DNA from 2 places in the Arthrobacter oryzae genome. Region 1 is predicted to be linked to the other one. Evidence: riboswitches for the same ligand, from Rfam matches in the RefSeq annotation. Region 1 holds a riboswitch; the other holds the start of a gene.
The links. A riboswitch is a leader RNA that binds a small molecule or an ion and turns the genes downstream of it on or off. The one in region 1 is predicted to bind glycine.

Region 1 (3,200 bases):
GAAATGCTCCACGAGCCACCCGCCGAAGATGGGCCCGAGCGCGGCGCCGCCGGAGAAGCCAGCCGCCCAGATGGCGATGGCAAGCCGGCGCCGGTTGGGATCCGGAAAGATGTTCCGGATCAGGGACAAAGTGGAAGGCATCAGCATCGCGCCGAAAAATCCGAGGGCGGCGCGCCCTGTGATCAGCCACTCCGCGCTCGGGGCAAATGCCGTGGCGGCGGACACCGCGGCGAACCCGAAGCTGCCGATCAACAGGAGCCGCCGGCGTCCGATCCTGTCGCCGAAACTTCCCATGGCAACCAGGAGGCCAGCCAGGACCAGGGGGTACGCGTCAACGATCCACAGCAGCTGAACGCCGGTTGGCTCGAGGCTGCCGGCGATGGCGGGCAGGGCAAATGTCAGTGCGGTGTTGTCTACGGCGACCAACAAAACCGGGAACATCAGCAACGCCAGTGCAAGCCAATCCTGTCCGCGTTTCGGTGTGTGGAGACTGCTGCCGGGAACAGGGCGGCCTGCTGCAGCGGAGCTCCGCGTGAAAGTCGGGGTGACCGGCGTCGAAGGTGCTGATGTGTTTCCCATGACAATAACTATACCGTCCGGACGGTACAGTTAAGAAACCGGCCCACCAACCGGGCATGATAGGAGCCATGGCCAGAAAACCCGTTGCGCGCGAAGCTGTGCTGGACGCCTTTGAATCCCTCCTGATCGAAGTGGGCGAACGTGCCGCCACGCTGGACGCCGTTGCCCGGCGCGCCGGCGTTTCCAAAGGCGGGCTGCTGTACCACTTCCCGAACAAGGAGGCTTTGATTTCGGCGTTGCTGGAACGGATGGACCTGCTCGTTGCGGGAGATCTGGACGTGATGGCAAAAGCTCCGGAAGGGGCTGCGGCCTACTTCATACGGTCCTCGCTCTGGGCGGGAACCCCGCTGGACCGCGCGTTTGTTGCTGCCACGCGGCTCGCCGAGGTGGCCCACGCGGAAACGATGCACCGGTTCGCGGCAGTCCAGCGGAGCTGGCTGGAGCTTTTGGCCGGCGACGTCGGGCCGGCCATGGCCAAGGCTGTCCTCTATATGGGTGACGGCCTGTACTACAACGCCATGCTGGCCAGCGGCCCCGGTGCCGCCCCGCCGGAAATGAGCGGCGACGTCGACAGCCTCCTGGCCGCCGTCGAGCGGCTCCGCGGCTGACGTCCGTCATGCGGCGCCGGGCTGGACGGCAGAGTTTGCAGACTGGACCGCCGCGTAGGACAATTGCAGCTGTGACTGTTGTCACCGCTAACTAAATATGCCTTTGATCTGCGGCGGGAGAGTTCTGCAAGTAGGTACAAGCAGGCGCCGTAGGAGCAAACCCTCCCCAGGAATCTCTCAGGCCCATGTACCGCCGCGGCAAGGCAACTCTGGAAAGCAGCAGGCTGTCCGCTGGGACGTGCCTGCTCACCGACGGTGCAAGCGGAGCCATGCGTAAGCTGGTCCCCGCGGAAACTCTCAGGTCCAATACAGAGCGGGGAGGAACCCGAACCACTGCGGCGCATCCGGCGCTGCCATTAGTAATGGAGTTCCTTCGTGACGGTTAGTTCAGTCTCCACCACCTTTGTCGACCGGCATATTGGCGCCCGCCGCCAGGCCGATATCGACACCATGCTCAAGTCTGTCGGTTACGACAGTGTCGATTCGCTGGTTGATACGGCAGTCCCCAACGACATCCGCCAGGACGTTGCCCTCCGCCTTCAGGACGCCCTCAGCGAGGTTGAAGTCCTCGGGGAGCTGCGCAAGCTGGCTGCCAAGAACAAGACGGCTGTGCAGATGATCGGCCAGGGCTACTACGACACCGTGACCCCGCCGGTGATCCGCCGTAACGTCCTGGAATCCCCGGCCTGGTACACCGCCTACACCCCGTACCAGCCGGAAATCTCCCAGGGCCGTCTCGAGGCGCTCCTGAACTTCCAGACCATGGTCCAGGACCTCGTGGGGCTGCCCATCGCCAACGCCTCCCTGCTGGACGAAGCCACCGCTGTGGCCGAAGCGGTGTTGATGATGCGCCGCGCCAACAAGAACAAGACCGCCCACGACGGCAAAACCGTCCTCGACGCCGATGTGCTGCCCCAGACCATCGCCATCGTCAAGGGCCGCGCCGAGGCACTCGGCTTCGAAGTTGAGGTTGCGGACCTGTCCCAGGGACTTCCCGACGGCATCATCAACGGCATCGTGCTGCAGCAGCCGGGCGTTTCCGGCCGCGTGTTCGACCACTCCGCGGTCATCGCCGCCGCCAAGGAACGCGGCGCGCTGGTCACCGTCGCGGCTGACCTGCTCTCGCTGACCCTCATCACGCCTCCGGGCGAGCAGGGTGCGGACATCGCCGTCGGCTCCACCCAGCGCCTGGGTGTGCCGCTGTTCTTCGGCGGTCCGCACGCCGCCTACATGGCCGTCCAGAAGGGCCTCGAGCGCTCCATGCCTGGCCGCCTGGTGGGTGTGTCCAAGGACAACGCGGGAACTCCGGCCTACCGCCTGGCACTCCAGACCCGCGAGCAGCACATCCGCCGCGAAAAGGCCACGTCCAACATCTGCACCGCGCAGGCACTGCTGGCCATCGTCTCCTCCATGTACGCCGTCTACCACGGCCCCGACGGCCTGAAGGCCATCGCCGAGACCGTCCACAACCACGCCCGCACCCTGGCAGCGTCCCTGCAGGGTGCCGGCCTCGAAGTCCTGCACGGCAGCTTCTTCGACACCGTCACTGTCCGCGTTCCGGGCAAGGCCGTTGAAATCGTTGCGGCTGCGGAGGCCAAGGGCATCAACCTGCGCGGCATCGACGCCGACACGGTGGGCATCTCCACTGACGAAACCACGACGCCGGAAATCGTCGCCGCCGTCGCCGCCGTCTTCGGCGCCGAGGTTGCCGACACCGACGCCGACGCAGGCTTCGCCCTTGACGCCGCCGTCGAACGTTCCTCGGACTACCTGCAGCACCCGGTCTTCAACACGCACCGCTCCGAAACCCAGCTGCTGCGCTATATCCGCAAGCTCTCGGACCGTGACCTCGCGCTGGACCGCACCATGATCCCGCTGGGTTCCTGCACCATGAAGCTGAACGCCACGGCCGAGATGGAAGCCATCTCCTGGCCGGAGTTCGCCTCCATCCACCCCTTCGCACCGGACTCCCAGACCGAGGGCTGGCGTGAACTGATCGAAGGCCTGGAAGCG
Region 2 (3,200 bases), 750 kb from region 1:
GTTGGCGTTGAGCTGGATGCCTCGCACCTGTTCTGGCAGCAGATGGATCCGGTCGCAGTGGTCCGGGAGCTCGGCCCGCTGGTGTTCCAGGCAGCTGCCAAGGACGTCCGCGTCAACACGGGGAACGCCGCGCTCTATGGCGTGCTGGACAACAGCTTCCGCCGGCTCGCGCCCGAGGAAAGCCGCACCAACCTCGGCGGCGACGAGTGGGCCAACGAATGGCCTAAGAACTCCGCGTGGGACTTCGTCGCGCTGGGCCGCGGGCACGACACTGCCTACTGGACCGAGTTCCTCCGCGCCCTGTACGAGGTGGACCCCAACATGCTGGTCAACATCGAGCACGAGGACGTTTCGCTGGGCCGGATCGAAGGTCTCCAGGTGGCGGCCAAGGTGCTGCGCGACGCCGACGCGGCGCTTACCTCCTCGCTGCACCTCACGTCCTAGGACCGCCAGGTTCCGGCCGGCGGCCGCCCCGAATGCGGGGCAGCCGCCGGCCGATGGCATACTTCTTGGTGACTGGAACCTGGGGGGGCACGTGAAGATCGCGCTGTACATCATTTGGGCGCTGTTTGTTGCCGGCGTGATTTTTTCGATTGTCCATCTTTCGCGGAAGACCAAGCGCCGCGAACAACTCACTGCCAGCTGGCCGAGGGTCCAGGCGACCGTCACCGGGAGCGTGGCCGGCTGGACCAACGGCGGAGGCGGCGGCAGCCGCAGCCGGCGTTTCTACCCCACCTACCAGTTCGCGGATCCCCGCGGGACGCTGTTCGCCGGCGAATCCGAGGTGTCGTACGCCAGCCAGCCGGATCCGGGGTCTTCGGTGGAAGTGATGTATAACCCCATCAATCCCAACCAGTCGTTCCAGGTGTCGTCCCAGGACAGTACGGTGATCGGCTGCCTCATCCCGTGCTTCGCGGCGATTGCAGCGGGGTCATTCTTGTTCATCAGCATCCTCCCGCTGAGCTGAGCATGGAGTCCATAGAAGCGCTGTTCGTGGGGGTACCCGCGATGTTCCTGGTGGTGGGGGTGCTCATCACGGGGTTCTCCCTGGCGGGCTCATTCCGGCGGCGGTACGCACAACGCGGCTGGGTGCCGGTTCAGGCCACAGTGACCGGGAACCTGCACGGGAAAGACGGTCCCGCCAGCAATGGCCAGCACCGCTTTGCCCCGTCCTACGAGTTCCCGGACTCCCACGGCCGGCGGTGGCTTGGCCAGTCAGACATCTACGGTGCGGACCAGGAAATCATCGGCACCCGGATCCCGGTGCTCTACAACCCGGCGAACCCCGCTGAATCGACGCGCCCCGTCTTTGTCGTCTCGAAGGGCAGCCTCTCGGTGGGCCTTATCCTCGCCGCCTTCGGAGCCGGCGGAACGGCGATGTTCACCGCAGTGTTCCTCTAGCCGGGGCCTGGCTCGCCCCGACGCCGTTCCCGGCCCTTTCGTGGCCGGGAATGATCCACACGAAGTGACTCTGTTGCATGTTGTCCGCCGGACGGGATAATGTGTGAGCCGTGTCACCGACAGGTGGCACACGCTTTTGATCTGCGGCGGGAGAGTCCTGCCGGTACGTTCAGCAGGCGCCGTAGGAGCAAATCCTCCCCAGGAATCTCTCAGGCCCACGTACCGCCGCGGCGAGGCAACTCTGGAAAGTAGTCCGGTCTCCGGGCTCACCGACGGTGCAAGCGGCACTCTGTAACAGCAGGGTCCGCGGAAACTCTCAGGTCAGATACAGAGCGGGGAGGAACCCGAATCATCGTGGCACCCTGTGCCACCTGAAATATGGAGTTCCTCGTGACCGTTCAGTTGTTCCCCAAAACCCCCGCCCCGCTGCGCCCGGGCACCTAAGGACCCCGGCTATGGCTGTTGGTGTCTTTGATCTTTTTTCCATCGGAATCGGACCGTCGAGTTCGCATACGGTGGGTCCGATGCGTGCTGCCGCGGTGTTCGCCGAGGAGTTGAAGGCGTCCGGTGACCTGGACCGGGTGGCGTCGCTGCGGGTGGACCTGTACGGCTCGCTGGCTGCGACCGGGCACGGGCACGGGACGATGACGGCCATCCTGCTGGGGTTGGAGGGCTACCATCCGGAGAAGATCCTGCCGGCGGAGGTGGAGGAGCGGCTGGCGGCGATCGCGGAGACCGGGGAACTGCAGCTGGCCGGCGCCGGTGACGGGCAGGGTGTGGCGTTGCCGTACGGGGTGAAGGACATGGTGCTGCGGCCGTTGACGATCCTGCCGCGGCACACGAACGGGATGACGTTCACGGTCACTGACGGTGCCGGGGAGGTCCTGCACCAGGCGACGTTCTTCTCGGTGGGCGGCGGGTTTATTGTTCGTGAGGGCGAGGAGGACGCGGCCCGGCAGGAGCTGGAGGAGTCCAAGAAGGAGCTGCCGCTGCCGTTCCGGACCGCTGCGGAGTTGCTGGGCCGGTGCCAGTCCAAGGGCCTGTCCATCGGGGAGATCATGTTCGTCAACGAACGCGCGTCCCGGTCCGAGGAGGAGATCCGCGAGGGGCTGCTGCACATCTACTCCGTGATGGAGGAGTGCGTCGCGGTGTCGCTGAAGCGTGAGGGGCTGCTGCCGGGCGGGTTGAAGGTCCGCCGTCGGGCCCCGGACTGGCACGAACGGCTGATGAAGGAGACCCGGGACCAGGATCCCCAGGATCCGGAGTACCGGGATCCGAAGTACTGGCAGGAATGGGTCAACTTGATCGCCCTGGCGGTGAACGAGGAGAACGCCTCGGGTGGCCGGGTGGTCACCGCGCCGACGAACGGGGCGGCCGGGATCATCCCGGCGGTGCTGTATTACGCCCTGCATTTCGCGCCGGGCATGGACAAGGCGACGCAGGCGGACCGCGAGGACGTGGTGGTGAAGTTCCTGCTGGCCGCCGCCGCCATTGGTGTGCTCTACAAGGAGCAGGCGTCGATTTCGGGTGCCGAGGTGGGTTGCCAGGGCGAGGTGGGCTCGGCGTCCTCGATGGCCGCTGCCGGTCTGGCCGAGGTGATGGGCGGGACGCCGCAGCAGGTGGAGAACGCGGCGGAGATCGCGATGGAACACAACCTGGGGCTGACGTGTGATCCGATCGGCGGTCTGGTGCAGATCCCCTGCATCGAGCGGAACGCGATCGCGGCCGCGAAGGCCATCAATGCCGCGAAGATGGCGCTCTGGGGTGACGGGACGCACCGGGTGTCCCTGGACGAGGTG

Region 2: another riboswitch for glycine. It lies ahead of Q8Z05_RS08345 (L-serine ammonia-lyase); the one in region 1 lies ahead of gcvP (aminomethyl-transferring glycine dehydrogenase).

Annotation. Positions count from the first base shown of each region.
Region 1 is NZ_CP132204.1:2,555,179-2,558,378, forward strand. Features, by position in the region: gene Q8Z05_RS11780 (MFS transporter) at 1-579, opposite strand, end outside; gene Q8Z05_RS11785 (TetR/AcrR family transcriptional regulator) at 648-1,187, shown strand; glycine riboswitch at 1,292-1,390, shown strand; glycine riboswitch at 1,392-1,509, shown strand; gene gcvP (aminomethyl-transferring glycine dehydrogenase) at 1,563-3,200, shown strand, end outside.
Region 2 is NZ_CP132204.1:1,805,372-1,808,571, forward strand. Features, by position in the region: gene Q8Z05_RS08330 (sugar phosphate isomerase/epimerase family protein) at 1-444, shown strand, start outside; gene Q8Z05_RS08335 (DUF3592 domain-containing protein) at 536-967, shown strand; gene Q8Z05_RS08340 (DUF3592 domain-containing protein) at 970-1,401, shown strand; glycine riboswitch at 1,539-1,636, shown strand; gene Q8Z05_RS08345 (L-serine ammonia-lyase) at 1,857-3,200, shown strand, end outside.